2 regions of the Ottowia massiliensis genome follow, and region 2 is predicted to be linked to the other one. Evidence: riboswitches for the same ligand, from Rfam matches in the RefSeq annotation. Region 2 holds a riboswitch; the other holds the start of a gene.
The links. Region 2 has a riboswitch for S-adenosylhomocysteine ahead of metH (methionine synthase). Riboswitches for the same ligand answer to the same signal wherever they lie in the genome.
Positions count from the first base shown of each region.

Region 1 (15,846 bases), 1.2 Mb from region 2:
GAAACGCGGTTTCAACGAAGCCCAAAATCAGCCCGAATATGCAAACACAGTCTGAAAAGGCCGCCTGAAGACAGAGCAGACGCAGGGCGGGTTTCAGCTCACCAAGCAGCGAAACCCAAAAACGCTGGACTGAAACCCACTCTGCGCCCGCCAGCCGGTCAGCCTGATAAACGCCCAATGAGGCCATCATCATGAAAAATGCCGTTATCTACATACATGGCCAAGGCGGAAATGCAAAAGAAGCTGACTACTATAAAAAATTTTTCGACAGCGAACATGTGATCATGGGGTTTGATTACAAATCGAGATTCCCGTGGGAGGCCCAATTGGAGTTTCCTGATTTTTTTGATCTCGCAACTTCTCAATACAATAAAATCTATTTAATAGCCAACAGCATTGGCGCCTATTATTCCATGATCACTTCTTTGGAAATCATGATGAACTTCGCAAACAAGATCGGCGCTACCGTCACCGTCATGAACCATGGAGAACATTGGTTTCATACAGAGGAACAAATGAACTTCCTGGATAAATGGTTCAAGAAATTCATATAAAACTTCAAAAGGCGCCCTCATATCAAGGCGGGCCAACTAAAGTTTTACAGCGGCTCCGGCAGGCATCAATGCCCAAACCGCACGGCGGCCTACCCCAGCAAGGCCTGCCGCACTGCTGCCTGTTCGTGCGGGTCCATCTGGTGAAACTGACTGATCAGCTGCGCTGCATTGGGCGTATCGGCGGTGGAAAACAGGGATTTCACATAATCGTTTGCAGGCCGGTTTTTGATTTCTTCCGGCGCGCCGATCTGCACCAGTTTGCCGTTGTGCATCACGCCGATACGGCAGGCGAGCCTCAAGGCTTCCTGCATATCGTGGGTCACGAAAACGATGGTGGCGCCCAATTTCTTGTGAATCATGGCAATTTGGTCTTGCAGCACGGCTCGCACCAGCGGGTCAAGCGCGGAAAAGGGTTCATCCATCAGCAGCACCTGGGGTTTGGCGGCAATGGCGCGCAAAATGCCAATGCGTTGCTGTTCGCCGCCGGAAAGCTCGTGCGGATAACGGTCGCGGTAATGTTCGGGCGAAAGTTCCACCAGCTCCAATAATTCATTCACGCGCGCTCTGCGCTCGGCTTTTTGCCAGCCCAGAATATCGGGCATGAGCGCGATGTTTTGCGCCACGGTCATGGTGGGAAACAGGGCAATCTGCTGCAACACATAGCCGATCTGGTGGCGAAGCTGGCGGATGTCGTAATCCTTAATGCGCTTGCCGTGCAGGTAAACATTGCCGTCAGTCGGTTCAATCAGCGCATTGATCATGCGCAAAGTGGTTGATTTGCCGCTGCCCGAACCGCCCACCAACACGAAAAACTCGCCCTGATAAATGGTGAAATCCAGTTCACGCACGGCATATTTTCCGTCATACTGCTTGCCTGCGCCGCGAAATTCGATAAACGGAACAAGATTATCTGGCATATTGTGCCTTTACTACGGCTTCAAAACCGATCGGCGCGTGCCCTAACAATCGCGGCAGGTCGTCTGAAACGGCAGCGAGTTCGCCTTTGGCGATGGCGGTGTAGGTGGAAACCCACGCCTCGATCTGCCAATCGGGCGTGTCGGGATAGGCGGCTTTGCGGCTGGCAAAGGCTTCTTCCACGGTTTCGTTGTGGTAGCGGTATGGCGTTCCGGTGATGGCGGTCAGGGTTTGGGCGATATCGGCAAAGCTGAGCGATTCGCTGCCTGTGAGCGTGTAAGTGCGGTTGTCGTGCGCGCGGTTTTGCGCGGCGATGCCGGCAATCACGCTGGCGACTGCTTCCGCCACGTCTTTTTGCGACACGCACGCCACGCGACCATTCCCGGCCGGGCCTGCAATCAAATGCGCGTTATCGGCAAGATTTGCCATCATCTCGCTGTAAAAATTGTCGCGCAGAAAGGTGTAGCGCATATTCGTTTGCCTGATCGCATTTTCGGTAACTGCATGGGTACGCGCCAGCGTGAAGGTGCTGTCCAACGCCGCCTGTGCAAAAGAGAGATAGACCATGTGTTGCACGCCCGCTTCCAAAGCAGCCTGCACCAAAGTCAAATGCTCCTGCTCGCGCGTCGGGCTTTCGGCGGCGGACACCATAAAAAGTACGTCCACGCCGCTTAATGCCTGCTTGGCAAGCTTGAAATCGCCATAGGCAAACTGCCGCGCTTCGGTATTCGGCAAATCGGGGGCTTTGGCGGGATTGCGCAGCGGCAGAATCAGCGGCAGGCCGCGTGCGTTCAAATGGCGGGCGACCATGCCGCCGATGTTGCCGCTGGCGCCTGTAATAGCAATATCCATCTTGTTTTCCTTGTGCATTCCAATAGAGATATCAATCTTCTGTTTGCACGACTTCTCTCAAGCCATGTGCTGATTGCCTTTGAGGTTTCAAGCAGCCTTTTCAGGCAGTCCGCCCCGTCCGTTCATCACCACCACTTTCCCAAATCCGTCCGCGCTTTGCAAGAAACGGTGGGCTTCGGGAACCTGTTCCAATGCAAACACGCGTTCAATCAAAATTTTCACATTGAATCGCCGGATATAATCAAACATCGCATCCAGCTTGGCTTGCGATACATGGCCAGAATAAAAGGCGGTGAGATAGCTGTTGTTTTTGAGTTCGATAATCGGATCAAAATCATTTACGTACCACAAATTACCGAGTTGCCCCGTATTGCAGACGATGCCATGCTCGTTGATGTGGGAGAAGGAATCGCGCAGGGTTGCCGGCCCTACCAATTCCAGAATCTTGTCGTAGCTTTGGTCAGTTTTCAGTTTGCCGCCCGCTTCGGTAATCACTTCGTCAAATCCGACCGCCTGCAAACGGGCCGCTTTGGCAGGATTACGCGTTGAACCATTCAGCACAATGTGCGGAAACTGCGCTTTAAGCAACTGGGCAAACGCCACGCCCACGCCGCTGCCTGCGCCGCGCACCAGAACGCGTTCTTGCGGCGCGATGCATAGCTGCTGCAATGAACCGAATGCAGTGTAATAAGTCTCGGGAATCGCAGCAAGGGTCGTCCAATCCAGATCGGTATGAACGGGGTAGATTTGCTCGTTGGGCAGCAACACATATTCGGCGTAGCTGCCGTCAAAGGCACGCCCCATTTCGCCCATAATGGAGACGACCTTTTGTCCGACCGCCAGCGCGGGCGTGGAACTTTGCGCCACTTCGCCTACACATTCAATGCCCAAGATGCGCGGAAATTGGACAGACGGCGATTTGCCTTCGCGTGTGAAAATCTCGGAATGGTTGATGCCGAAGCCTTTGATTTTTACCAGTGACCAACCCTCTTTGATATCAGGTGTTGGCACGTCTTGATAAATCAGTTGTTCCGGGCCGCCGGCTTGGTAGATTTTTACGGCTTTCATAACGTTTTCCTAAGAAGTTGTTTTTATTTAGAGAGAGTTTGCAGGCTGCTTCTGATGCTTTCAGGTAGCCTGCTGCCAATTTCACTTTCCTAACAACCCATTTTTCTCCAAATAATCCTGCGCTACATGCTCCGCGCTTTCGCCTTGCACTTTCACGCGGTAGTTCATTTCGCTCATTTCAGCTTCGCTGATTTTGCCTGCCAAGCGGTTCAGCGCGGCCACAATTTGCGGATTTTTTGCGGCAAATTCGGCTTTCATCAGCGGCGCGCCTTGATAGGCGGGAAACAGGGAAATATCGTCTTTCAGCAGGCGCAACTGGTATTGCTTCAATTCGGCGTCGGTGGAAAAGGCTTCTACCAGGTCGATTTTGTCGTTCAGCAGGGCGGTGTAACGCAGGGCGGGTTCGAGGCGGACGATGTTTTTCAGCGTGATGCCGGCAGCCTGCATGCCTTTGTATCCGTCCGCCCGGTCGGCAAATTCCAGCGAAAAGCCTGCCCGAATATCGGATGCAGCCCGCTTTAAATCGCTGATTGTATTGAGCTGGTGCGCCGCGCCGTAGCTCTCTTTCACCGCCAGCGCGTAGGTGTTCTGATAAGACATCGGCGGCAGAAATTCCAACTGATATTGTTCCGCCAATAATTGTTTACCCTGTCGATAGGTTTCATCGGGCGATAAATGGCGGTTCTTCTGTTCAATTGGCACTTGCACCAAGGCTTCCAGCACCGTGCCTGTGAATTCGGGGTAAATGTCGATTTCACCGCTGTTGAGCGCGCTGAACAGGAAACTGGTTTTGCCGAAATTGGGCTTGAGCGTCACCTTTGTCTTCGGGTTTTCCCGCTCAATCAATAATTTATACATATTGATGAGAATTTCAGGCTCGCTGCCCATTTTGCCGGCAATCACCACGTTTTGCACGGTGGGCGCAAATGAAATTTGCGTGAAACTGAATGCACCGAAGCCCGCCGCCAGTGCAAGGGCCAGCGGCAATTTGCGCCGCGATTTCTGCAAAAGGCCAATGATGCCGCTCACGCCGACGGCCAGCAGCGCGGCGAGCAATGCGCCTGTAAACGTCATGGCCATGTTATTGCGGTCGATGCCAAGCAAAATCAGGTTGCCCAAGCCGCCTGCGCCGATCAAGGCCCCCAGCGTCGCCGTGCCGATTATCAGCACCGCCGCCGTGCGGATGCCCGAAATCATCGCAGGCAGCGCCATGGGCAATTCAATTCGCCACAGCGACTGCCAACGCGACAGGCCGAACGCCGTGTAAGCGTCTTGAATGGATTGATCAATTTGGGTCAGCCCCAGATAGGTGTTTTGAAAGATCGGCAGCAGCGCGTACAGCGTCAGCGCAATCAGCACGGGCGGCGAGCCAATGCCGACAAACGGAATGAGCAAACCCAGCAGCGCAAGCGACGGAATGGTTTGCAGCACATTGGCGAGCTGCAATACCGCCTCTGCCGCCCGTTGCCTGCGCGCGAACACAATCGCCGCCGGAACGGCCAGCAATACCGCCGCCAATAAGGCGAAACCGGAAAGCCACAAATGCGTGAGCAGCATTTGGGCGAGTTCGGAAAGGGAAAAAGGAAGGGATAACATGGTTTGCCTGCGGCCGCCTGAAATCCTGCCGCTTGTGATGAATCTGGAATCAATATCCGAATGGCATTTGTTTCAAGGATTGCGGCGGGAGAAGCTGCCTGCAAGCAAGGTTTCAACGAATTTGAATTTTGAAAGGCAGCCTGAACTTTGGAAAAATGGGGCAGGCTGCCTTTGTCTCCGTCAGGCCAGGCCCTTTGCGCTCAAGATCTGAAACTGACAAGCTCAAAGCGTGCCGTCTGCTTTTCATTTGACTGAATCCGGCACTTGCAGATGGTTTTGCAGGATCAAACCATCCGGATTGCGTATTGCGTTTCATCGCTGAAATGCCGCTATTTTGTCCGCTGAGTCATGAACCCGTTTGATACGATTTTCATGCCGATTTTCAGATAATAATCCATTGCAGCCGGAGCCGAGAGAAGCAACAGCATGCCTTGTTCGCCTGCCGCCTGTTTGATTTCAGTGATCAGGCGTTTGTCAATGACATCTCGCGAATGCGGTCGGCATCATGAACGGGGCGCTTGATGCCGGAGCTTGGGTAAATGGCGATGATGCCGTCCATATCAGGGCGGCGGCGGTTATAGATCATCGTTTGGGCCGCGCCCGGATGATTTGCAGGCCATTGTTGCGGCGAGGGCGCAGGCCGGCCGCTTTCAAAGCCGCTGCGCCAGCGCCAGCGCAGCCTCGCTTTGGTTCATGGTGTACAGGTGCAGGCTGGGCGCGCCGCCTTGCAGCAGGCGCTGGCAGAGGGCGGCCACCACGTCCAGCCCGAAGGCGCGGATGGAGGCCAGATCGTCGCCGTAGCCTTCCAGGCGCAGGCGCAGCCAGCGGGGCACTTCGGCGCCGCAGGCATCAGAAAAGCGCAGCAGCTGCGTGGCGTTGGTGATGGGCATGATGCCGGCGGCCACGGGCAGGGTGATGCCGCGCGCGGCCAGCTCGTCCACGAAGCGGAAGTAGGCGTCGGCGTTGAAGAAGTATTGCGTGATGGCCGAATCGGCTCCGGCAGCCGCTTTGGCGGCGAAGGCGTCCATGTCGGCGCGGGGCGAGCGCGCCTGGGGGTGCATTTCGGGGTAGGCGGCCACTTCGATGTGAAAGTGGCTGCCGGTTTCGGCGCGGATGAAGGCGACCAGATCGCTGGCGTACTGAAAGTGGCCGCCCAGCCCGTAGCCGCTGGGCAGATCGCCGCGCAGGGCGACGATGCGCTTGACGCCTGCCGCGCGGTAGTCGGCCAGCAGGCGGCGGATGGATTCGCGCGTTTGCCCTATGCACGACAGGTGCGGCGCGGCGGGCATGCCTTCGGCCAGGATTTCGCGCACCGCCGCCAGCGTGCCGTCTTGCGTGGAGCCGCCCGCGCCGAAGGTGACGGAGCAGAACCCGGGTTGCAGCGCATACAGGCGCGCGCGCGTGGCGCGCAGCTTTTCAGCGCCTTCGGGGGTTTTGGGCGGGAAAAATTCAAGGCTCAGGGCGTGTTTCATGGCGTGCTGCGTTCGTCGTTCGTAAAAGGGTTCGTGAAAAGTCAAAGACCGGAAGGCGCGCGGCGGGTGGCGTGAAGGAAGAACTCGCGGTTGCCGTCGCCGCCCGCAATGGGGCTGGGCAGCCAGCGCTGCACGCCCAGGCCGCATGCCGCGCAAGCCTGGCGCAGGCGCTGCTCGACCAGGGCATACAGGCGATCGTCGCGCACGATGCCGCCTTTGCCGATGTGCTGCGGCTGCAACTCAAACTGCGGCTTGGCCAGCATGAGCGCGTGGCCGCCGGGGCGCACCAGCGCCGCCAGCGCGGGCAGCACCAGCGTGAGGGAGATGAAAGAAAGATCGCCCGTCACCAGATCAAAAAGAGGAGCGGATTCAAGGGGGTCTAAATCGCCATCCACGCAATTTCCACTAAGACATGATGCTCTGAAAACAGTAGCATTCAGATGCCTGGCATTCACCCGCTCGATGCAGCGCACGCGCGCATCTTGCGCCAGGCGCGGGTGCAGCTGGCCGTGGCCCACGTCCACGCCCGTGACGTGCGCCGCGCCGTGCTGGAGCAGGCAGTCGGTAAAGCCGCCCGTGGACTGGCCCACGTCCAGGCAGCGCCAGCCTGCCACGTTCAGCCCCGTGGCGGCCAGCGCGCCTTGCAGCTTCAGGCCCCCGCGCGAGACATAGCGGCGCTCGGCGTCATCTTGCAATTCGATTTGCGCCTGCTGCGGCAAGGCCTCGCCGCTCTTGCGCACGGGTTGCCACGCGCCGCCTGCCACGCGCCAGCGCGCGCCCGCCGCAATCAGCCGCTGCGCCTGGCTGCGCGTGGCCGCCAGCTGGCGCGCCACCAGCAGTTGATCGGCCCGCATCGTGGCGCTCATGGGCCGGGCGCAGGCTCGGGGGCCGCCGCAGGGGGTATGGGGGCGGGCGCGCCATCGAGCGCCTGCAACAAACCCAGCTCGTTGAAGCGCGCCGTCACGCGCACGCCTTCCTTGCGGGCTGTTATTTCGCTGCCGCCCGCCACGCTGTCTTCCGTCAAATCAAAACCCTTGGCTTTCAAATAGCATCGCAAGGCCCTGCGGTAATTCAATTCAAAATTGGAAAACAACTGCTCCAGCGTGGTGGAAATGGTTGCCAATTCAGAAATGTCGGCATTGATGGCGGCATTTTTCGCCGCCACTTCAGGCGAATAAACCGTGCAAACCAAAATACCCTCGCCATAATTGGCCAGATAATACGCATCCGCCTTGCACAAGGCGCTGGCCGTCATGCCGATGGCGTGCACCCAGCGCCGCTCCAGCGCGAAATCCGTTTCATCCAGCAGCAACGCCAATCCATGCGAGCGCCCGTATTCGCGCATGGCCCGCGCGTCAGCCAGCGCTTCATCCGGCCAGCCTGCCTTCGCATTGGTCCAGGCCCAGCGCCAGGTGTCGTTTCTCAGCGAATAACTGCCTATGGCCTGAATGTGGCATGAAAAGCCGTTGTCAAACGTCAGCGACTGCGCGGCCACATCACCGCTCCAGCCCGCCTCGCCCACCAGCTCCTGCAAGCCGGCCTGCTTTTCCATGCCCAGCGCGCCAAACCGCGCCAGAAGCCGCCGCATCTGCTCATCCGCAGACAAAACCCGCGCCTGCTCCTGCGCCCTGCCCCGCCTGCCGCCAAACAGCCAGCCCAGAAAAGACATTTCCGCTCCTTGAAAATATTTTTAACCAGCCAGCCGGGGCTGGGCATTCAGAAAACGCACCAGATCGCCTGCTGTTTCGACTTTGCCCGCCCGGGGATTTTCACGGGTTTTATCAAGGCTGCGGCCAGCGCGCCAGGCCATGACGGGAAGACAGGCATTCTCCACATCCTCCTCATCTATTTTCAGCGTCTGCCAAATAGCATCATCCCAGCGCACGGGAAAATCGGCCGCCTTCGCGAACCGGGCTGTCTGATGCGCAAGCTCCTCATAAACGGCGCGCACCACCCACGGGTCATTTTCGCGGCAACGGGCTTGACGGGCAAATTGGCAAATACCCTCGCCCGCGCGGCTGGCGGCCAATGCCCGCAAACGCTTGCTTTCGGCCTCTGCCAGGCACCATGTCAGCAATATCAGAATCGTCAAAAAGGCCCATGTTGCAACCGGTTGAATCCACAAATTCAGCAATAACATGCATAGCATGAATGCCAGAAACAGCCCTCCCACGCAATATGCCCGCCAGTTTTTCTGCTTCCGGACATGCTGAAAATCCTCGCGTGGCGGCATGTGCCTTGAAAACCGTTTTATCATCTTCTTCTCCCTGCTGATTCACCCCAATTCAAACCGTTGCCGAGGCATGTTTCCGGTGTCCGCCTCACAGATATTTGCTGGCTTCCCTGATGCTGAGAGGCGCCATTTTGCCATGGTGCTGCCTGATGAAGTTTTTCACCCATTCGGGATTGGTTTTTGAATAGTCCCGCAGCGCCCAGCCGATGGCCTTGTTGATGAAAAATTCCGTCTGGTCGAGATTATTGACCAATATCTGCTCCAGCAGGTGCTGATCGGTTTGATCCTTTCTGAGCAGCTGATGGTCGATGGCAAGGCGGCGCAGCCAGATATCTTCGTCGCGGCTCCATTGCAAGATGACGGGCCTGGTTTCAGGAAAGCCGGCAATGATGCCGCCCGCCAGCCGGTCAAGAAAATCAATCGTATCCCACCAGGATTTGGTTTGCGCCAGTTTCTTCAATTGGGGCAGGTCACCGGGGCGCAGAAGGTTTTTTCTGGTTTCCAGATAATCCAGCGCCGCATATTGCATTTCCCGGAAGGGATGCTCCCATGCCTGCCGGACAAAGCGCCAGTCAATATCAGCGCCGCCATGCTTTTTGAAAAATGCTTTTGCGGCCTTGCGCCTGGCGGGCGTTTTGACGCCCAGAAACTCAAAGCGGCCTCTCATGTAGGCTTTCATCGCACGGGCATCGTCGGCATTCGCCAGATTCTGCAATTCTTTCAAAAGCATCTGCGCTTCCATGTTTGCCGCTCCCATCGCTGGCGCAGTGCAAATGCGCTGCTGCATTGAGCAGCCCCATCACGGCTTGCGCATTTGCATGAGGCCGGTTTTTCAAAAACGGCTGCCGCGCCGCACAGCCCAAACGTCCAGCGCGGCAGTCTTTCACGCCCTCAATAGCGGTAAGCGTCGGTTTTGTAAGGCCCTTCCTTGTTCACGCCGATGTAGGCGGCCTGTTCATCCGTCAGGCGCGTGAGGGTGGCGCCGAGCTTGGACAGTTGCAGGCGGGCCACGTGTTCGTCCAGGATTTTGGGCAGCACATAAACCTTGCCGGCCTCGTATTGATCAGGCTTGGTGAACAGCTCGATTTGCGCCAGCGTCTGGTTAGCGAAGCTGCTGCTCATCACGTAGCTGGGGTGGCCCGTGGCGCAGCCCAGGTTCACCAAGCGGCCCTTGGCCAGCAAGATGATGCGGCGGCCCGAGGGGAAGATGACGTGGTCCACCTGCGGCTTGATTTCTTCCCACTGGTATTTTTCGAGCGAGGCCACGTCGATTTCGTTGTCAAAGTGGCCGATGTTGCAGACGATGGCTTCGTTTTTCATTTCCACCATGTGCTCGTGGCGGATCACGCTTTTGTTGCCCGTGGTGGTCACGAAGATGTCGGCCAGCGGCGCGGCCTGCTCCATCGTCACCACTTTGTAGCCTTCCATCGCGGCTTGCAGGGCGCAGATGGGGTCGATTTCCGTCACCCACACCTGCGCGCGCAGGGCGGCCAGCGCCTGGGCGCAGCCCTTGCCCACGTCGCCGTAGCCGCACACCACGGCCACTTTGCCGGCCACCATCACGTCGGTGGCGCGCTTGATGCCGTCCACCAAGCTTTCGCGGCAGCCATACAGGTTGTCGAACTTGCTCTTGGTCACGCTGTCGTTCACGTTGATGGCGCGGAACTTGAGCGTGCCCTTGGCCGACATCTCCTTCAGGCGCATCACGCCGGTGGTGGTTTCTTCCGTCACGCCAATGATTTGCGCGCTCTTGCGCGTGTACCAGCTGGCGTCTTCGGCCAGCTTGGCTTTGATGGCGGCAAACAGCACGCGCTCTTCTTCGCTCTTGGGGTTGGCCAGCACGCTGGCGTCTTGCTCGGCCTGCTGGCCCAGGTGCATCAGCAGCGTGGCGTCGCCGCCGTCATCCAGAATCATGTTCGGGCCTTCGGCCTGGCTGCCTTTGGGGCCGAATTCAAAAATGCGGTGCGTGTAGTCCCAGTAGTCTTTTAGCGTTTCGCCCTTGACGGCGAAAACCGGCGTGCCGCCTGCCGCAATGGCTGCCGCCGCCTGGTCTTGCGTGCTGAAAATGTTGCACGAAGCCCAGCGCACTTGCGCGCCCAGCGCTTGCAGCGTTTCAATCAGCACGGCGGTCTGAATGGTCATGTGCAGACTGCCCGCAATGCGCGCGCCCTTGAGCGGCTGGCGCGCAGCGTATTCCTCGCGAATGGCCATCAGGCCGGGCATTTCCGTTTCGGCAATCCGGATTTCCTTGCGGCCCCAGGCGGCCAATCCAATATCGGCAATCACGGATTCGGGCGAAACATTCAAAGGCGCATTCATATGGCGGGTCTTTCCTTGATGAAAAAAAGAGAAAAACCACCGATACCCGCGCGGGCCTGGCGAAACGCCAAAAAAAAGCTCACCACGCGTTCATCAGCGGGTGAGCGTCGTTGCGAAGGGGGAGAAACCGCCCCTTCGAGCCTGACCCTGCGCCAACAGGCGGGGGATGCAACGCTCCTCGAAGGGCGGCGCGGATTATAGGCAGGCGCGCACGGGCAAAAACACCGCCAATTGCGCCGGTTTTGCGCCGGTTTCCAATCCATTTCCGCCATGAATGGGCACTGGCTGGACGCATGAGAGCGGGCGAATCACGCAAATGGCAAGTCCGCGCTTGGGAACCCTCTCTCAAAAACATTCGGCTGGAATGCACGGGTGATCAAACGCCATGAGCGGCATGGCTTCAAGGCGCTGTCCAAGCGCTGGGTGGTGGAGAGGGCCTTGGCCAGGCTGCGCAAGGATCGCCTGCATTCGGCGCATGGTCCGGCACTTGACCTGATCTTTTGAGGCAAGCGCAGAGAAACCAGAAAAAGGAGCAAATTCAGGGTCATCAAAATGCCCTTTCGCGCTGGCTCCACTAGGACGTCATGCTACGGATACAGGAGCGAAATAGGGCCGGCTTTCAGAGTTCGTAGTCGGCCACATGGCCTTGCATGGCCTTGGCGACCAGATCGCGATCCAGCCGGTCGGAGAGCAGTTCGGCAAAGTGATAGACGAACTGGCGCAGGTAGGCGCCGCGCTTGAAGGCCACGCGCGCGACGTTGGAACCCAGCAGGTGGCCCAGGGGGCGGGTGAGCAGGCCCCGCATGTTTTCGGGGGCGCTGCCTTGCGTGGCCATTTCGGCCACGATGCCGATGCCCAGGCCCAGCTGGACGTAGGTGGTGATGACGTCCGAGTCAATGGCTTCGAGCACGATGCGCGGCTGCAACTCGCGCTGGGCAAAGGCCTGGTCAATGAGGGCGCGGCCCGTGAAGGAAGGGTGGTAGGTGATGAGCGGCCAGGCGGCAATGTCTTCCAGCGTGATGCGCTTTTGCCGCGCCAGCGGGTGGCCTTCGGGCAGGGCGAGCATGTGCTGCCACTCGTAGCAGGGCAAGGTAACCAGGTCAGGGTAGTCGGCCAGCGATTCGGTGGCCACGCCGATTTCAGCCTGTTCGTCCAGCACCATTTGCGCCACTTGCTGGGGGTTGCCCTGGTGCAGGCGGATGCTGACTTTGGGCCAGGCCTGGCGCAGGCGGGCGACGGGCTGGGGCAGCACGTAGCGCGCCTGGGTGTGGGTGGAGGCGATGGAGAAGGTGCCGGTGTCTTGCGCGGTGTATTCCTCGCCGATGCGTTTGAGGTTGTTCACCTCGCGCAGGATGACGGCAATGCTTTCCAGCACGTGGCGGCCCGGTTCGGTGATGCTTTTGAGGCGTTTGCCGTGGCGGGTGAAGATGTCGATGCCCAGCTCCTGCTCAAGGTCGATGATGGCCTTGGAAACGCCGGGCTGCGAGGTGTGCAGAACGCGCGCGGCTTCGGTGAGGTTGAGGTTGCGGCGCGAGGCTTCCTGGACGAAACGGAACTGGTGCAGGTTCATGGCGTGAAGGGTTCAGGCGCGGGGGTCAAAGGGGCCGGAAAGAGCCGCGCGGGCCAGGGCGTCGAGCACGGCGGGGTGTTCGGCGATGGTGGCCGCTTGCGTGATGGGCACGCCAGGATGGGCGTGGCGCAGCGCGGCCAGCAGGCGCGGCAGGTCTTCGCGGGCGTGGCGGCCCATGCCTAAAAACATGGGCCAGACGGTCAGGCTGAGCGCGCCCTGGGCAATGAGACGGGCAGCCGCTTGCGGCAGGCTGGGCGCGGTGAATTCAAGGTAGGCGCAAGACACGGCCACGCCCGCCGGGGCGGTTTCGCGCATGCGGCGGGCCACGGCTTCAATGGGCGCGCTCCACAAGGGATCGCGCGAGCCGTGGGCGAAAAGGATGATGCCGCGCGCCATGTGCCTGCCTTCTTTCTGCCGTCTTTGCGGGTGCCGCCCGGCGCTTACTGCCGCAGCACCAGCCAGCCAAAGGCGGCCAGCGAGAGCAGCGAGTAGATGAGGCCGGGCGTGGCGGCGGCCAGCCAGGGCTGCCAGTCGCGCAAATTGCCAATGAAGCCGAAGACGTTGTTGAGCAAAAAGAAGCTGATGCCCGCCATGACGCCAATGAACACGTGGCCGGAGATGTTGCCCGAGCGGAAATGCAGGTAGGCAAAGGGCAGCGCCAGCACCATCATCACCAGGCAGCCCAGCGGGTAGAACACCTTGCGCCAGAACTCGATTTCATAGCGCTGGGCGCTTTGGCCGTTGGCGTGCAGGTGGCGGATGTACTGGAACAGATCAAGCGCTTTCATGCGGTCGGGGCTGACGAGGGCGGCGGCCACCATGTCGGCAGACAGATGCGTGGGCCAGCGCGTCTCCGGCGGCTGGGTGCGGGCAATGCCGGCCTGGCCCGCCGGGCTTTCTTGCAGGGCGCGGCGCCGGGGGCGCTCCAGCAGCCATGCGCCTTCGTCAAAGCGGGCGCTTTCGGCCTGGGTGGTGGAAAGCCAGCGGCCCTGGGGGTCGAACTCGAAGATGCGCACGCGGTTCATCTGCCCGTCGGCCGAGAGCGAGGCGACATTGACGGAGTAGCTGCGGCCATCGGCGCTTTTGTCTTTCAGCCAGCCGCCGGTCAGCCCCACGGTGAGCTGCCCGGCAAAGCGCGAGCGCAAAAGCTGCGCGGCGCGGTTGGCTTCAGGCGCGGCGTAGTCGCCAATGACGAAGGTGAGCGCCGCAAAGGCCGCGCCCAGCGCCAGCAGCATGCCCAGCGCGCGCAGAGGCCCCAGGCCGCTGGTGCGCAAGATGGTGTATTCGGAGCTTTCGGCCAGCCGCGCCATCACGTAAATGGCGCCAATGAGCACGGCAATGGGCAGGAGCTGGTAGATGTGGTTGGGCACGCGCAAGGTGACAAACAGCAGCACTTGCGAGAGCGGGTAGCCGCCCGCGCTGTTGAGGTACTGGAGCTGATCCACCAGGTCAAAGAACACGAACAGCAGCAAAAAGGCCACGCCCACAAAGGCCACGGCGCGCAGGATTTCGCGGTAGATGAAGCGGCGGATGGTTTTCATGCCGCCCCTTTCTGCCCGTCTGGCGGCGCGGACGGCGCGGGTTGCCTGGCCCACGGGCGCGGCAGCCAGCCGCCCCAGTGGCGCAGCAGCAAAGCGCCCAGCGCGGCGGCGAAGATGCCGCCGTGCAGCAGGCAAAGCAGCGCGGCCAGGCTCACTTTGCCGCTGGCCACCCAGCTTTGCCCCACATTGAGCAGGTTGTAGTAGGCGGCAAAGGCAAAGAGCGAAAACACCATGCCCGCGCTGCGCCCCACGCGGGGATTGACGCGCGTGCCCGCCAGCGCAATCACCACGCAATTGAGCGCGGCCAGCGCCAGGCCCAGCCGCCAGGAAAACTCGGCCTGGTTGTTGCGATCGGGCTGGCGCAGCAGCGCCAGCGTGGAGCGGTAGCGCGGCGCTTGCAGCCCGGCCGAATCCAGCGAGCGGGCGCTCACGCGCGCGCCGTATTCGCGAAATTCGCTCAGGCGCATTTCGCCCGTTTCCAGATCGGTTTCCAGGCGCTGCCCCTGGTCCAGAATGACGAAACGCTCCGCGCCTTGCGTTTGCAGGCGGCCGCCGCGCGCGGAAGTGACGATTTCCCGGCCCTTTTCGGTGGCGGCGATGAAGATGTTGCCGCCGGGCGCGTCGGCTTCAGTTTCGGCGTCCGGCCTGGCCGGTCCGAAGTCCGTCCTGCCTGCGGGCGCGCCGGCGGCGCTGCGCACGGCGTCAGCCGCCTTTTTGTCGATGTAAAGCACGCGCCGTCCGCCTGCGGATTCAATGAACTGGCCGGGCGCCACGCGGTCCACGTCGCCGCGCGATTCATAGCGCTCACGCAGCTCGCGCACCTGCTGGTTCGTCCACGGCCACACCGCCAGCGCCAGCACGGCAATGCCCAGCAGCACCGGCCAGGCAAAGCGCAGCAGCGGCGGCAAAAACGCCAGCAGCCCGCGCCCGCTGGCAAACCACACCACCATTTCACTGGCCATGTACATGCGCGAGAGCGTGGCCGTGATGGCCACAAACAGGCTCAGCGTGAGGATGGTGGGCAAGTGCCCCAGCACCGTAAAGCCCATCACCAGCATGATTTCAGACGGGTTCACGTGCCCGGCCGAAGCCTGGCCCAGCGTGCGGATCAGCATCATCGTCATCACGATGGTGATGAGCACCACCAGAGTCGCGCCGAAGCTGCGCCCCAGCTCTTTGCGCAAGGATGAATCGAATAACATCAGTTTGAAAGGAAACCGCTGATTATGGACTTTGAACTCAAGACGCTGCGCCTGGCGCAGGCGGCCCGCGCCAAGGCCGATGCGCTGGTTTTTCTCGTCACGCAAGACACCGCCAAGGCCAAGGCCGATGACGCCCTTTCAGCCCTGGCCGCCCGCGCCATCAAGACGGGCGACTTCAGCGCCGAAGCCGGCAAGCTCCTGCCCTGCTACGCCGCCGAAGGCATTCAGGCGCCGCGCGTGCTGCTGGCGGGCGCGGGCGACGGCAGCGCGCAAGCCGTGCGCCGCGCCGTGGCCGCCGCCATTGCGCTCATCAAAAGCGGCCCCGCCTGCCAGGCCGTGCTGTGCTTTGCGCAAACGCCCAGCCCCGCCGCCTTGCGCGCTGCCGTGCTGGCTGCCGCCGACGCGGCCTACGCCTACACCGAAACCAAACCCAAGGCCAAGCCGGTCGCGCTAACCGGCGTGCGCCTGGCCCTGCCCGCCGCCGCCAGCGCCGCATTGAAAACCGCCTTCGCCCAGGCCACGGC
Region 1 covers NZ_LT964854.1:2,567,500-2,583,345, forward strand. Annotated here, with positions in the region: gene C1720_RS11450 (hypothetical protein) at 192-554, shown strand; gene C1720_RS11455 (ABC transporter ATP-binding protein) at 644-1,402, opposite strand; gene C1720_RS11460 (SDR family oxidoreductase) at 1,461-2,339, opposite strand; gene C1720_RS11465 (zinc-binding dehydrogenase) at 2,409-3,389, opposite strand; gene C1720_RS11470 (ABC transporter permease/substrate-binding protein) at 3,471-4,985, opposite strand; gene C1720_RS14040 (hypothetical protein) at 4,984-5,196, shown strand; gene metF (methylenetetrahydrofolate reductase [NAD(P)H]) at 5,636-6,457, opposite strand; gene C1720_RS11485 (TlyA family RNA methyltransferase) at 6,499-7,311, opposite strand; gene C1720_RS11490 (DUF6882 domain-containing protein) at 7,320-8,126, opposite strand; gene C1720_RS11495 (hypothetical protein) at 8,148-8,690, opposite strand; gene C1720_RS11500 (DNA alkylation repair protein) at 8,779-9,477, opposite strand; gene ahcY (adenosylhomocysteinase) at 9,582-11,009, opposite strand; S-adenosyl-L-homocysteine riboswitch at 11,105-11,195, opposite strand; gene C1720_RS14460 (hypothetical protein) at 11,382-11,513, shown strand; gene C1720_RS11510 (CysB family HTH-type transcriptional regulator) at 11,629-12,579, opposite strand; gene C1720_RS11515 (sirohydrochlorin chelatase) at 12,592-12,975, opposite strand; gene lptG (LPS export ABC transporter permease LptG) at 13,020-14,120, opposite strand; gene C1720_RS11525 (LPS export ABC transporter permease LptF) at 14,117-15,322, opposite strand; gene C1720_RS11530 (leucyl aminopeptidase) at 15,347-15,846, shown strand, end outside.
Region 1: it holds a riboswitch for S-adenosylhomocysteine, as region 2 does, so the genes downstream of both, ahcY (adenosylhomocysteinase) here and metH (methionine synthase) in region 2, are expected to answer to the same signal.

Region 2 (15,846 bases):
TCGTCAGACGAGGCGGCAGCCAGCGCAGCTACATCAGGAAAGCGCTGAATGAAGCGCGCGAAGTAGCCCAGCACGGTGGCTACTTGCGTTTGCTGGAGCATGATTTCCGACAGCCACACGCGGTAAGGATCGCGCGTGCCCTGCCAGAGCAGGCCGTGGCGGCCATGCTGGCGCTGCCAGTGAAGGAGGCGGGCGGCGAAGCTGGCGGGCGGTTCGCTCGCGCCGCTCACGAAAGGGCGGGCAGCATGTCGGCCACCGTGGTCTGGTAGGCGGCAGAAGGCCGGGGCGACACGGAGGCCGGGCTTTGCGCGCGGATGTCGTGCATGTGCGCGGCCAGCCCTTTTTCGGTTTCGTCCAGCAGGGCCATCTGCTCGTCGATTTCGCTCAGGCGCTGCTCCAGGTTGCCGGCGGCTTCTTCAATGCGGATGATGGCTTCCATGCGGCGGTTGAAGGCGCGGCGGCGCTCGCGAAGCTGCGTGTCCACCTGCGAGGAGGAGGTTTTGTTCCACAGCTCGATATCGCCCAGAGCGGTTTCAAAGATGGAGCGGATGCGCGAGGCCAGCGCGCGCACGAGCTTTTCGGTGAATTCGGGACGGGCGAGCTGGAAGATGTTGCCCATGCCCAGGTACTGCAAATGGCTGCGCTCGACGGCGCCCAGGTCGTCGATGAAGCGCGACATGTCGGGCGCGGGCGGCGGCTGGAGCGTGAAGCCGTATTCGGCGTTGAGCTGGCGGAAGGTGGCGTTGAGCATGGTCTCGATTTCCATCTCCATCGTCTGCACTTGCCTGACGATGTCGCGCAGGTTGTCAAACGCCTTGCCGTAGGCTTTTTTCAGGCCGAACTTGATGCCCGGCTCGCGCAGCGAGGTGCTCAGCTCCAGCAGCTCGCGCTTGATGCTGGAGGCGCCCAGCAGCTTGATGATTTCGCGCAGCAGCTTCATGTGCACGGCGCGCACGGCCTGCACATTGGCGCCGCTGCGGTCGAATTCGCCTTTGTCCATGTCCACGCGCATGCGCATCTGGCGGATGACGGTCTGGTTCTTGCCGCGCAGGCCCTGCAATTCCTGCTTTTGCTCGGCCAGCTCGCGCTTGCGCACGGCCAGCACGCGGTGGCAGGCGGCTTCCACGTTGCCCAGCGCCGCGCGCAGGGCAGATTCAAGCACGGCCTCGCGCTCGCCCAGCATGCGGCGGCCCAGCAGGTCTTCAAAGCGGGGCAGGCGGCTTTCCTGAAGCAGCTGCTCGTCGCCGCGCACCTTGGCCAGCAGGCCCTTCTGGGCGGACAGTGCGATCACCTGGTCTTTGTCCAGCGAGAGGATTTCGGCCGTCTGCTCGCATTGGCTGGTGATTTGCTGCTCGATGCGCGCGGGGCTGCTCAGGGCGTCCCACAGCGTGTCGATCTTGTTGAGCACCACAAAGTGCGAGCTGGCGCCCGCCGTCATGGGCGAGAGGTGCTCGCGCCAGATGGTCTGGTCGGACTTGGTCACGCCCGTGTCGGCGGCCAGGATGAACACCACGGCCTGCGCCTGCGGAATCAGGTTCACCGTCAGCTCAGGCTCCGCGCCAATCGCGTTCAGGCCGGGCGTGTCCAGCACCACCAGCCCCTGCTTGAGCAGCGGATGCGCCATGTTGATGAGCGCGTGCCGCCAGCGCGGCACTTCCACCAGGCCCTGGGCGTTGGTGGGCGGGTTGTCGTCGGGCTGCTCGTCGTGCCAGAAGCCCAGCGCGCGCGCCTGCTCCACGGGCACGTGCAGGGTTTCGGAGACTTTTTCCATCACGCTGGCCAGCTGCTCGGCGTCGTTCACGTCCAGATCAAAGCGCGTCCATTTTTCGGGCGCCATGCGCCAGTCGGTGAGCGACTGCGGCTGCAAGCGCGTTTCAATGGGCAGCAGGCGCAGGCAAGGGGGCACGCTGGCGTCCCAGCCCAGCTCGGTGGGGCACATGGTGGTGCGCCCGGCGCTGGCGGGCATGATGCGGCGGCCATATCCGGCGAAAAACACGGCGTTGATCAGCTCCGACTTGCCGCGCGAGAACTCGGCCACGAAAGCGACGGTGACTTTTTCGGAGCGCAGCTGGTCCTGCACCTGCTGAAGGCGCTCGACGGCGGCATCGTCCAGCAAGTCGCGCGCGCCCAGCCATTCGGTGAGCGTGCGCAGGCGGCGGGACATGGCGTCGCGCCAGACATGGTGTTGGTCAAATTGTTGGTTGAAAGCGGTCATCGTCATCGCTGCGGCCTTGCCCCTGGGCAGTTGTTTGCCAAACGTAAGCTCAGGGATATTACCTGCTGCCTGCCGCCGCGCTCTTCCGTTTGGCGGACGCCAGACGCCTTTCCTGCCCCCGGCCAGCCGCCTGAGCCGCACCCGGCGCATCAGACCGCAAGAACGGGAGCTATTCTGCTTCTGTATCCATAGAAGACTCTCCAGGTTTGGCTAAGGCCTGTTGAGAATTGCTGAAATTGAATCACAACCGAAGCCAGATAGATCACCGCCTTGAAGCTGGCGTCGGTCTTGTCACTGTGTATGGCACAAAGCGTTTGAACTCCTTGAGCTTGCCAAAGAAGTTTTCAATGAGGTGAGGCCAGAGGTACATGTGCTCGTCAATGGACAAAGGCTGGTCTTTGTGAGATCACGATTGGCACGCCTTGCGCTTGCAATAGCTCTATCAGCCATTGGACATCAAACGCCTTGGAGCCGCTGACGTTGGTGCGCTCGCCCACATTCACGAACAGCGAGTGTTCATCAATTACCAGCGGCTCAAGGCCAGACAGACGCAGCGGCGGGATGGGCGGTTGGGGGGCGTCGGCGGAAGCGGCAGAAGCAGACATGAGATTCACTGGAAACCGGAAAACGCAGCCAGGAGGGCAGGCACGAGACTCGTTTTCGCCCAGGGCATCCGCCAAGCCAGACAGGGCAGCGCACACGGCCATTCGATGCACCGCCCTGCTGCAACGCTCCTTGGCGAGTCGGGTGTGATTTCGGGATCAGCCCCGCGCTTCAAGAACCGCTGCGGGGCGGCTTCAGCCCCGCCCCCAGCGGCCATACATCCACCAGGCCCAGGGCAGGTAGTGGATGAAGCCGTGTTGATCTGAGCGGTGATATGAGTTTGCTTTGATCCACTGGATGACTTGACGCCACCAGACATCAAATCTCTCCGGGTCGTAGGCATAACGGCTGACCTTGTCTTCGCCGAGATATGGCCCATCAATAGTCACGCCGCGCGACCAGAACAGCCGCCCGGCTTCGCGCGAAGGCACAAAAAAGGGGTGGCGCAAGTACTCGATGACCGGCGCACGGTGCGCGTTGATCACGCTTGCGCCGTGCTGGAAGGTTTGGATTTCCGGCTCCCAGTCGAAGGCGCGGTTCCAGAGCACGAAACCTCGGCTCAGCCTGTCTTGGCTGCGCCGGGGCGGAAAGGCGTTTAGCCACACGCGATCAGCACTGGGGCTATTGAGCGCCAGGATCTGCACATCCGCCGTCGTGCGCAAAAAGGCCAGAAACCTGCGCTCGTCCCGCATGGTCATGGCCACGGCGATTTGTTTTCCACTTCTGGCACCCATCAGAACGATCTCGCAGACAGTCTCTCTGTGCGTTTCCAATGCGCAGTTTCAGAACAAACTCCAGATGCCATCAAACAACCTCTTGCCTGCAAAGCTCCGGCAATGCCTCCCACAAGTACTCCCCCAGACACCAGCCGCACCACTACCGGTCAAACTGCCGGTGGCACGGCCGGAGCGGTTTTTCATCTTCTCGGAACGCCTGCGCAACATTGATGGAATCCAGCATGATGCCCAAAGGACGCACGATGCGCCCCGCTTTGCCTAGCCGCTGCCCGATGCGGCGGGCGGCCCGGTTGTCTGCAAGCTGCTGAGCGCCTTTTAAAACCTGCTCATAGGCGCCGTTCTTCATGCAAAAACCCTGAATTTGAGCTTGCGCCTTGTTCAGTGAGCAGGGCGGCGACAAATCCGCTCCTGACACACGCTCAATTCCATGCTGGTGCATTAGCGCTTCCAAAGCGACCCTAGACCTGCCTTTGTTCGTTCAAGCACTTTGCGTGAATGCCCAACGCTTCACCCAATGGGGTTTTGAGCGCCTGTCCCCAGAGAGGAAATCTGCAGCAAACAATCGTCATGTATCCAAGTGACATGAGCGATGAACAGTGGGGCACAACGCCTGGGACATGATTAAGTCATCTTTTTCGTAGCAGGCTCTTACAGGTTGAGATTGGGCGCGAGGATGCGGCGCATCTGCTCGGGGGCAATGCCCCGGCGGCGGGCCATGTCGCCGGCCTGCTCTTCGTTGATCTTGCCGACGCTGAAGTAGGTGGATTCGGGGTGGCTGAAGTAAAAGCCGCTGACGCTGGAGGCGGGCATCATGGCCATTTGGTCGGTCACGCACATGCCGATTTCGCCCGCGCCCAGCAGCTCGAACAGGGGCTGCTTGACGGTGTGGTCGGGGCAGGCGGGGTAGCCGGGCGCGGGGCGGATGCCCTGGTACTTTTCGGCAATCAGTTCGGCGTTGTCCAGCGCCTCGTCAGCGGCGTAGCCCCACCAGTCGGTGCGCACGCGGCGGTGCAGCCATTCGGCGCCGGCTTCGGCCAGGCGGTCGGCCAGGGATTTGAAGAGGATGGCGTTGTAGTCGTCGTGGCGGGCCAGGAATTGGGCGGCTTTTTCTTCCACGCCGATGCCGGCGGTGACGGCGAATGCGCCGATGTAGTCCTTGAGCACGGGGCCATCGTGGCTGTCCTCGGGCCAGTGGCGCGGGGCGATGAAGTCGGCCAGGCAGCGGCTGGGGCGGTGCAGGCCGGTTTTCGCGTCTTTGGGGCGCTCGGTTTGCTGGCGCAGGCCGTGCCAGGTGAGCAGCACGCGATCGCGGTTTTCGTCGGCGTAGAGGGCGATGTCGTCGTCGTGCACGCGGTTGGCGGGCCAAAAGCCCACCACGGCGTGGGCGGTCAGCCAGCGGCCTTCGATGATGTGGCGCAGCATCTTCTGGCCGTCTTCATACACCTTCGTGGCTTCCGCGCCCACGATTTCGTCTTGCAAGATGGCCGGGAATTTGCCCGCCAGGTCCCAGGTCTGGAAAAACGGCCCCCAGTCCATGAAGGCGGCCAGCTCGGCCAGCGGCAGGTTGCGGATGACGCGGCGGCCCAGAAAGTGCGGCGCGGGCGGCTGGTAGCGGCCCCAGTCTATGGGCGTTTTGTTGGCGCGTGCCTGCGCCAGGCTCCACATTGCGGCGGGCTTTTTGCGCGCGTGCAGCTGGCGCACGTTTTCATAGTCGGCCTGCACTTCGGCCACGTATTGCGCCGCGCCTTCGCCCAGCAGGCCCTGGGCCACGCCCACGCTGCGCGAGGCGTCGGGCACGTAAACCACGGGGCCGTCGTAGTGCGGGGCGATTTTTACGGCGGTGTGCACGCGGCTGGTGGTGGCGCCGCCGATGAGCAGCGGAATCTTGCGCAAGCGGAAATAGTCGTCCTTTTGCATTTCGCCAGCGACGTATTGCATTTCTTCCAGGCTGGGGGTGATCAGGCCCGACAGGCCGATGATGTCGGCCCCCTCGCACTTGGCGCGCGCCAGGATTTCGTGGCAGGGAATCATCACGCCCATGTTCACCACTTCAAAGTTGTTGCATTGCAAAACGACGGTGACGATGTTCTTGCCGATGTCGTGCACATCGCCCTTGACGGTGGCGACGATGATTTTTCCCTTGCTTTTCACGTCTTTGCCGGCGGCTTCGTCGCGGCGCTTTTCTTCTTCGATGTAGGGCACCAGGTGGGCCACGGCCTGCTTCATCACGCGCGCGCTTTTGACCACTTGCGGCAAAAACATCTTGCCCTGCCCGAACAAGTCGCCCACCACGTTCATGCCGTCCATCAGCGGGCCTTCAATCACGTGCAGCGGGCGGCCGCCCTTGGCGATGGTTTCCTGATACGCCTCTTCGGTGTCTTGCGTAATGAAGTCGGTGATGCCATGCACCAGCGCGTGCGAGAGGCGCTCGGCCACGGGCGCGGGGTTTTCGGGCGTGCCGCGCCAGGCGAGTTTCTGGCTGTCGTCGCGGGCTGCGCCTTTGGCGGTTTCGGCAATCTCCAGCAGGCGCTCGGCGGCGTCGGGGCGGCGGTTGAGCACCACGTCTTCCACGCGCTCGCGCAAGACGGGTTCCAGCTCGTCATACACGCCGATCATTCCGGCATTGACAATGCCCATGTCCAGCCCCGCGCGTATGGCGTGGTAGAGAAACACGGTGTGAATGGCCTCGCGCACGGGGTCATTGCCCCGGAAGCTGAAGCTCACGTTGCTGATGCCGCCCGAAACCTTTGCGCCCGGCAGGTTCTGCTTGATCCAGCGCACCGATTCGATGAAGTCCACCGCGTAGTTGTCGTGCTCGGGCATGCCCGTGGCAATGGTCAGCACATTGGGGTCAAAGATGATGTCTTCGGGCGCAAAGCCCACCTCATCGACCAGCACGCGCCAAGCGCGCAAGCAAATTTCAATGCGCCGCTCCAATGAATCGGCCTGGCCTTTTTCGTCAAACGCCATCACCACCACCGCCGCGCCGTAGCGCTTGATGAGCGTGGCCTGGCGCTTGAACTCGTCTTCGCCCTCTTTCAGCGAAATGGAATTGACGATGCCCTTGCCTTGCAGGCAGCGCAGGCCCGCTTCCAGCACGCTCCACTTGCTGGAGTCCAGCATCACCGGCACGCGGGCGATATCCGGCTCGCTGGCCATCAGGTTCAGAAAGCGCACCATCGCCACTTCGGCATCGAGCATCGGCTCGTCCATGTTCACGTCGATGATCTGCGCGCCGTTTTCCACCTGCTGGCGCGCCACGGCCAGCGCCTCTTCGTACTGCTCGGCCAGGATAAGCCGCGCAAACGCCTTGGAGCCGCTGACGTTGGTGCGCTCGCCCACGTTCACGAACAGCGAGTTTTCGTCAATTCTCAAAGGCTCCAGCCCCGACAGGCGCAGCGGCGGGATGGGCGGTTGGGGGGCGTCGGCGGAAGCGGCAGAAGCAGACATGGGATTCACTGAAGACCGGAAAACGCAGCCAGGAGGGCAGGCACGAGCCTCGTTTTCGCGCGGAACATCCGCCAAGCCTGGCGGAAAAAAGCTCCGTTGCGACGCCCCTTGGCAAGAGGGCGCGCATTCTAGGCAGCCGCCACGCGCCATGCCGCCGAAGCCGCCCAAAACAGGCTCGCACAAGCGGTCTTTCACCGCCGTCGAGCGTAGCGCTGCAAGCCTTGGGCCGCGCTTGTCTGGTTTTATAGAAAAGGGAGCAAAAATGAAGGGCCAATAATGCCGCTTAACGCTGTTTTTATCGGGGTTTATAGCTACAGATTCAAGAGCAAAAAATAGTTTATCTATTTCATGCTCTTACGGCCAGGCTTTGAACAGGCGCTTACGGCCTGCCGTCTGCCGCGTTGCGGGCGAAGACGAGCAGCGTGTCGCCCTTGTCCGTGGGGCGGGGCACTTCCAGGCGCTGCGCCCATTGCTGTTGCGAGGGGCTGGCTGTCAGCGGGGCAATCAGCCACGGGCAGGTGGCGGGCGCGTCAAAGCGCGGCAGCGGCTCCAGCTGCCAGCCGCCATGAAAGCGCAGGGCCGCCAGCTGGGTGGCGTTGAGCGCAAACGTATTGACGCACGCGCCCTGGCCGACGATGGCCGCCACGCTGCGCACCTGCGCGGCCAGGCTGCGGCCATAGTCCAGCGCGGGTAGCCACAGCGTCATCAGCAGCAGCCAGCACAGCGTGGCGCCGGCGGCGGGCAGCACCAGGCTTTTCCACAGCGCGGCGCGGTGGCGGCCCGTGCGCCAGCGCGCCAGCCAGGCCCAGGCCAGCGTGGCCGCCAGCGCCGCCAGCAGCGCGGGCCACTGGAAAACCGGCTCAAAGCCCGGCGCCAGCCGCGCCACATTGGCCGCCGGTTTGGCGGGCACGCCCGTTTGCAGCGAAATCCAAACCACCCAGATCACGATGGCCCAGCCGCTGAAAAACAGCACGGTGAACCAGTCAATGAGCGCTGCCATGCCGCGCCGCAGCGTGGGCAGCGCCAGCGCCGCCAGCGCCGCCAGCGGCGGCAGCGCCGCCAGCAGCGAGCGGTCACGCGCGGGCGTGAACACCGCCGCCAGCATGGCCATGCCGGCCATCATCAGCGGCAGGCCCAGGTGGCGCTGCTGGCGCGGGCGCGGCAGCTGGGCGCGCCAGCGCCACAGCGTCCACAGCGCCAGCGGCCAAATGGGCCAGGTGAACCAGGCAAACAGCCGCGCCAGAGAGCGCCACTGCGCCGCCGCCAGCGGCCACGTGATTTGCCAGCGCCACAAGCCCAGCCGCCAGCCCAAGGCCGCGCTGGCCAGCATGGCCGCCAGCGTGGCCAGCAGCAGGCGGCGGCGCGCGCCTGCCTGCAAGGCGTTGGCAGGCGCGGCGGCCTGCCAGCCCGGCCACAGTTGCGCCAGCACCGCTGCCGCGCCATATGCCAGCGCCAGCGTGGGCGCGCCCGACAGCGCCAGCGCAGGCAGCCCCAGCAGCGTGGCCGCCACCGCCGCGCGCGGCTGAAAAGGCATGGCCGCAAAGCCAAAAAACACCAGCGCCGTAAAACACAGCTGCGCCAGCGCAGGCGTGGTCTCGTGCGCCAGCTGCGCCATGCCCAGCGTGGCAATGAGCGCCAGCAGGCTGCCATCGGCCAGCGCACGGGCGTAATCGCGCGGCTGCGCCTCGCCGCCAAACGCCAGCGCCACGGGCTGCGCGCCGGGCAGGCGGGTCAGGTTATAGGTGGCGTACCAAGTGGCCGCCAGCGTGCCCGCCAGCATCAGTGCAAACGGCAAACGCACGGCCACATCAGGCGCCAGCCAGCCGGCCGTGGCTTTGAGCGCGAGCGCGCCCAGCCAGTAAGGCAGCAGCGCGGCCACATCGGGCGACAGGCCGTCGAGCTGCGGCGCCAGCCAGCCCGAGCGCCCTTCGGCCATGGCCTGCATGAACCCGAAAGAAGCCAGGTCATCGCCTTTCCACGGCTGCCGCCCCACAAAGCCCGGCAGCACATAGGCCAGACACAGCAGCCACAAGGCCAGCCTGGGCAGCCGGCGGGCCGCTTCTTGCGTAACGAGGGCGGGGCGGGGGGTATTCACGTGCGAAAAGGCGGGGAAAGTGACGGACGAAAGGCCGGGATTGTCGCCGCGCCCGCGCTTGGCTCATGGCTGCGCCTTTGCATTCAAGAAGCTGTTCAAGGCGCTTCGATGATGCAAAGACAGGAGCAATTCAAATGGGCCGGAAATGCCTTCTGCGCTGCATGCACCAGGACATCATGCTATGGATAGAGGAGCGTGCCAGTCTGCTTTCTCCCCTCGCCTGCCGCCCTTTCGCGGCCCAGGCCGTGCATGGCTCGATTCACAACCTCGCGCGGCTATCATCCTTGCGCCATTCATAAGTGGCTCTGCTTATTCTGAAAGGAGGCCTTCAATGTTTCGCCGGATGATTTCGCCCAACTGGAAAACCCTGGCCGTGTGCTGCGGCGCATGGGCGGCTTGCGCCAGCATGGCCCAGCCCGTGCAGATGACGCCGCAGGCTGCGCCTGTGCGCCAGCAGGCGGCTGAACTGCTGGCGCCCGGGCAGCAGGCGCTCACGGCCTGGCGCTGGCGCTTGCAGGCCGTGCGCGGCAAGGATCGCGCCTGGTTCACGCGCGCTGCCGCCGCCCTGTCTGAACCGGTGGTGCTGCGCTTTGACGAGGCTGCCGTGAGCGTGGCCGCTCCCTGCAACCAGTTGCGCGGGCGCTATCTGCTTTCAGGCGAACGCATGCTGATTGAGCCGCTGATGGGCACCAAAAAGGGCTGTGCCGACGCCCGCTTGATGGCGCTGGAAGACCGTCTGGAGCAAATCCTGCCCACCGTGAAGGATTGGCGGCTGCAAACCGCACGCCAGCAGAGCGGCCAGCCTGCGGCGAGCTTGCGCCTGCGCTTTATCAACGGCAGCGAGTGGCTGCTGCAAGGCGAGCCTGCTGGCGCGCCAGGTTCGCTTTGACGCCAGCGGCGCGCGCACCGTTTTGCGCGTGCGCCGCCAGCCCTTGGGAGCTGGCTATGTGCGGCAAGAGCGCATCAGCTACGGGATGGAGCCATAGGGAGCCATAGGGAGCCACAAGCCGGAAGCGGCGGGCCGCCTTGTTGATGGCAACGGTGCTTTGGATTTGCTCCTTTATCCGTAGCATGACGTCCTAGTGGAATCTGCGCGAGGCGGCATTTCGATACCCCTGAATCCGCTCTTGTTTTTGATGCCGCTCGCCCCTTCGGGCGGATGGCGGGGCGCAGCCGGGCCGGTTTTCAGCCGCGCGCGATTTTGAAAACCGCCGTGCCCGCCAGCAGGTTGGGCAGGCGGCGCACGGGGCGGCCCTGATGCAGGCCGAAGGCGTCGAGGATTTGCAGGCCGTTTTTGCGGGCGAGGATTTCAAAGTCCTTGAAGGTGCCTACGCGGATGTTGGGCGTGTCGTACCACTGGTAGGGCAGGCGGCGGGTGACGGGCATGCGCCCGCGCAGCACGGCCAGGCGGTTGGGCCAGTGGGCGAAGTTGGGAAAGGCGATGATGCCCACGCGGCCCACGCGGGCGGTTTCGCACAGCATGGTTTCGGCGTTGCGCAGGTGCTGGAGGGTGTCGATTTGCAGCACGGCGTCAAAGCTCTGGTCGCCAAAGTCGGCCAGGCCTTCGTGCAAGTTGAGCTGGAGCACGTTCACGCCGCGCTGCACGCAGGAGAGCACCTTGGCGTCGTCGATTTCAATGCCGTAGCCCGTGCAGCCGCGCTCGCGCATGAGGCGCTGCATGAGCGCGCCGTCGCCGCAGCCCAGATCGAGCACGCGCGCGCCTTCGGGCACGAGGCTGGCGATGACTTGCTGAATGGCGGCGTCGCTCATGCCGTGCCTCCTTGGGCTTGCGCCGGGGTGTCGATGCGGTTTTCAAAATACGAGCGGATGAGGCGCATGTAGCGCGCGTCGTCCAGCAAGAAGGCGTCGTGGCCGTGGGGGGCGTTGATTTCGGCGTAGGCCACGTCGCGGCGGTTGTCCAGCAGCGCCCGCACGATTTCGCGGCTGCGGGCGGGGGCAAAGCGCCAGTCGGTGGAAAAGCTCACGAGCAAAAAGCGCGCTTGCGTGCCCGCCAGCGCAGCGGCCAGGCTGCCGCCGTGGGCGCGGGCGGGGTCGAAGTAATCCAGCGCGCGGGTGATGAGCAGGTAGGTGTTGGCGTCGAAGTAATCGCTGAATTTTTCGCTCTGGTGGCGCAGGTAGCTTTCAATCTGGAATTCCACGTCTTGCGTGGAGTAGCGGTAGCCGCTGGCGTGGCCGGCCACGGCCTGGCGCAGCTGGCGGCCAAATTTGGCGTTCATCACGTCGTCGCTCAAATAGGTGATGTGGCCGATCATGCGGGCGATGCGCAGGCCGCGCTGCGGCACCACGCCGTGGCGGTAGAAGTGGCCGCCGTGAAAGTCGGGGTCGGTGATGATGGCGCGGCGCGCCACTTCGTTGAAGGCCAGGTTTTCGGCGGTGAGGTTGGGCGCGCTGGCAATCACCACGGCGTGGCGCACGCGCTGCGGGTATTGCAGCGTCCAGCTGAGCGCCTGCATGCCGCCCAGGCTGCCGCCCATGACAGCGGCCAGCTGCTCGATGCCCAGCGCGTCCAGCAGGCGGGCTTGCGCGGCCACCCAGTCTTCCACGGTGATGACGGGAAAGTCCGCCCCCCAGGCCTGGCCCGTGGCCGGGTTGATGTCTTTCGGGCCGGTGGAGCCAAAGCACGAGCCGAGGTTGTTGATGCCGATGACGAAAAAGCGGTTGGTATCCACCGGCTTGCCGGGGCCGACCATGTTGTCCCACCAGCCCAGGCTGCGCGGCTGGCCCGCGTATTCGCCCGCCACGTGGTGCGAGGCATTGAGCGCATGGCACACCAGCACGGCATTGCTGCGGCTGGCGTTGAGCTGGCCGTAGGTTTCGTAGGCCAGCTGATAGCCGCCCAGGCTGGCGCCGCTTTGCAGCGCCAGGGGCGCGTCAAAGCGCATGGTCTGCGGCGTGGCAATGAAAGTCATGAGGCAAGAAAAAAACCCGGTTGCGCCAAAAGGCGGAACCGGGCCGGATTTCCGTCATTTAGCAGCATTTGTCAGAACTGGTTCAAAGCCTGTTTGTGAGGGCAGACTCTGAACCGGTTCTCGGAAGCGCCCGCAAGCAGGAAAGCAAATCGGCGCGTGAAAACGAAAGGGCGGCCAGTATAGCCAGCCGCCAGACGGCCCGGCCCAGCCGGATTCACTCTGAAAAAAGGAGCGAATTCAAGCGGCCTTTTTGGCCTGAGGTCCTAGAGAAACGAGCGCAGGCAGCTATCGTAAAAAGAGCGAAATCTTGCTATTCCAGCCCCATGCGCCAGCCCAGCAGGGCAGCCAGGCCCAGCGCCGCGAAGACGGCGGCGCACGCCAGGTGCACGGCGCGCAGGGGCAGTTTCTTCATCAGCCGCTCGCCAAAGCACACCACGGGCGCATTGGCCAGCATCATGCCCAGCGTGGTGCCGGCAATGACGGCCAGCGCTGCATCCGGGTGCTGCGCGGCCAGGGCCACGGTGGCCAGCTGGGTTTTGTCGCCCATTTCGGCCATGAAGAACACGGCCAGCGTGGCGCCGAACACGCCCCAGACGCCCCAGCGCGCGGCCCGCGCGGGCTGCTGGTCGTCATCGAGCTGGTCAGGCGCCATCATCCAGCCCGCCATCATGATGAAAGACAGGCCCAGCGCCCAGCGCAGCGCATCGGGCGCAAGCTGCGTGGTCACCCATGCGCCCAGCGCTCCAGCCAGCGCGTGATTGGCCAAGGTGGCGGCAAAAATGCCCAGCGCGATGGGCCAGGGCTTGCGAAAGCGCGCGGCCAGCAGCAGCGACAAAAGCTGGGTTTTATCGCCCATTTCGGCCAGCGCGACGATGCCGGTGGAAAGGAAAAAAACGCTCACGGAAGACGGTGCGAAACGCAGGGCCGCGCGATTGTAAAAATATTCGTTTGACGTGGATATTTGAAATATATGCAGGGGCATAATGCCCGCCGCGCGCGAGAGCGCGTGCGTTTTCCCGGTGTTTCTTCTTGGCCCTCGGGGGCGTTGGCAGACTCCATCCGGTTTTTTTCTTTTTCACCTTGTGTATTTCGAGGAGCGCCTTCGATGGGCAACAAACTTTATGTCGGCAATCTGCCGTATTCCGTGCGCGACGCCGAGCTGGGCCAGGCTTTTGCCGCGTTTGGTTCCGTGGTCAGCGCCAAAGTGATGATGGAGCGCGATTCCGGCCGCTCCAAAGGCTTTGGTTTTGTGGAAATGGGCAGCGACGCCGAGGCGCAAGCCGCCATTGAAGGCATGCACGACAAACCCCTGCAAGGCCGCAATCTGGTCGTGAACGAGGCCCGCCCGATGGAGCCGCGCCCGCCGCGCGCCAGCTTTGGCGGCGGGCGGCGCGATGACCGTGGCGGCTACGGCGGCTTTGGCGGCGGCAATGACGGGCGCTTCCGCAGCCCCTATGGCCCCGGCCCGCGCGGCAATGGCGGCTTTGGCGGCCGGCGCGACGATCGCGGCTTTGACCGTGGCGATCGCGGCGAATACTGATCGGGCCAAGTTCCCGGCAAAGGCCGGCGCGGTTTTCGCGTCCGGCCTTTTTTGCGCCTGCGATAGCGGCGCAAGCCATGAAGCCGCGCAAGGCGGGGCATGTGAAAATCCCGCGCCATGACCGCCCCGAATGCCGCTCTGAACGCCGGATCCAACGCCACTTTGAACGCAGATGCCGCCGAGCTGGACAAATTTGCCGCCCTGGCCCACCACTGGTGGGACGCCGGGGGCGAATTGGCCACGCTGCACCACATCAACCCCTTGCGGCTGAACTGGATTGACGCGCAGCGCCCGCTGCAAGGCGCGCGCGTGCTCGATGTGGGCTGCGGCGGCGGCATTCTGGCCGACGCCATGGCCCGCAAGGGCGCTGAAGTGCTGGGCATCGATCTGGCCGAAAAATCCTTGCAGGCCGCCCGGTTGCACGCGCTGGAGGCCGAAACGCCGCGCGTGAGCTACCGCGCCGTGGCCGCCGAGGCGCTGGCCGCCCAGGAGCCCGCTTCGTTCGACGTGGTCACGTGCATGGAAATGCTGGAGCACGTGCCTGATCCGGCCGCCATCGTGGCCGCCTGCGCCGCGCTGGTCAAACCCGGCGGGCAGGTGTTTTTTTCCACGCTCAACCGCAACCCCAAATCGTGGCTGATGGCCATTGCCGGCGCGGAATACGCGCTGCGCCTGCTGCCGCAGGGCACGCATGACTACACCCGCTTCATCCGCCCCAGCGAGCTGGCGGCCTTTTGCCGCGCTGCCGGGCTGAGCGTGCAGCGCGTCTCGGGCCTGCACTACAACCCGCTCACGCGCCGCTGCTGGCTCACGCCCGATGCCAGCGTGAACTACATGCTCTCGGCGCTGCGCCCTGCGTGAAAAGCGCTTTTTTGCCTTACCAGCCCCTCATCCCACAAAAAAACATGCAAACCGTCAAAACCGAACTGCTGGACGCCCTCAAAGCCGCGCTGGAGGCGCTGCTGCCCGGCGCAGGCGACAAAGCCGCGTTTGAATCGCCCCGGCAGGCCGCACATGGCGATCTGGCTTGCACCGCCGCCATGCAGCTGGCCAAGCCGCTCAAAAGCAACCCGCGCGCCGTGGCCGAACAGCTCAAGGCCGCGCTGCTGGCCACGCCCGCCTTTGCGCGGTGGGTGGATGCGCTGGAAATCGCCGGCCCCGGCTTCATCAACATCCGCCTCAAGCCCGCCGCCAAGCAGCAAACCGTGCGCGAAGTGCTGGCGCTGAAAGAAAACTACGGCCAGCAAGCGCAAACCAAAGGCCGCGTGCTGGTGGAATTCGTCAGCGCCAACCCCACCGGCCCGCTGCACGTGGGCCACGGGCGGCAGGCCGCGCTGGGCGACGCCATCTGCAACCTGCTGGCCTCGCAAGGCTGGCAAGTCACGCGCGAGTTCTATTACAACGACGCGGGCGTGCAAATCGACACCCTCACCACTTCCGTGCAACTGCGCGCGCAGGGCATCAAGCCCGGCGATGCCAACTGGCCCGAAGCCGCCTACAACGGCGACTACATTCAGGACATTGCCAACGACTTTCTGGCCCGCAAAACCGTGCAGGCCGATGACCGCAGCTTCACCGCCAGCGGCGACGCCAGCGACCGCGAAGGCATCCGCCAGTTCGCCGTGGCCTACCTGCGCCGCGAGCAAGACCTGGACCTCAAAGCCTTTGACGTGCGCTTTGACAACTACTACCTCGAATCCAGCCTCTACAGCAGCGGCCGCGTGCAAGCCACGGTGCAAAAGCTCATCGCCAGCGGCCACACCTACGAAGAAGGCGGCGCCCTGTGGCTGCGCACCACCGACTTTGGCGACGACAAAGACCGCGTCATGCGCAAGCAAGACGGCACCTACACCTACTTCCTGCCCGATGTGGCCTACCACATCGCCAAATGGGAGCGGGGCTTTCACAAGGCCATCAACATCCAGGGCACCGACCACCACGGCACCATCGCCCGCGTGCGCGCGGGCCTGCAAGCGGCGGGCGTGGGCATACCCCAGGGCTACCCCGACTACGTGCTGCACACCATGGTTCGCGTCATGCGCGGCGGCCAGGAAGTCAAGATCAGCAAACGCGCGGGCAGCTACGTCACCTTGCGCGACCTGATCGAGTGGACCAGCAAAGACGCCGTGCGCTTTTTCCTGCTCTCGCGCAAGCCCGACACCGAATACACCTTCGATGTCGATCTGGCCATCCAGAAAAACAACGACAACCCCGTTTACTACGTGCAATACGCCCACGCGCGCATCTGCTCCGTGCTGGACGCCTGGGGCGGCGAG
Region 2 covers NZ_LT964854.1:1,355,664-1,371,509, forward strand. Annotated here, with positions in the region: gene mutY (A/G-specific adenine glycosylase) at 1-230, opposite strand, end outside; gene C1720_RS06190 (dynamin family protein) at 227-2,215, opposite strand; gene C1720_RS06195 (hypothetical protein) at 2,593-2,820, opposite strand; gene C1720_RS06200 (hypothetical protein) at 3,013-3,516, opposite strand; gene C1720_RS06205 (hypothetical protein) at 3,695-3,955, opposite strand; gene metH (methionine synthase) at 4,204-7,005, opposite strand; S-adenosyl-L-homocysteine riboswitch at 7,043-7,121, opposite strand; gene C1720_RS06215 (glycosyltransferase family protein) at 7,385-9,100, opposite strand; gene C1720_RS06220 (META domain-containing protein) at 9,432-9,989, shown strand; gene metW (methionine biosynthesis protein MetW) at 10,286-10,870, opposite strand; gene metX (homoserine O-succinyltransferase MetX) at 10,867-12,030, opposite strand; gene C1720_RS06235 (TMEM165/GDT1 family protein) at 12,341-12,931, opposite strand; gene rbp (RNA-binding regulator) at 13,136-13,570, shown strand; gene ubiG (bifunctional 2-polyprenyl-6-hydroxyphenol methylase/3-demethylubiquinol 3-O-methyltransferase UbiG) at 13,688-14,431, shown strand; gene argS (arginine--tRNA ligase) at 14,476-15,846, shown strand, end outside.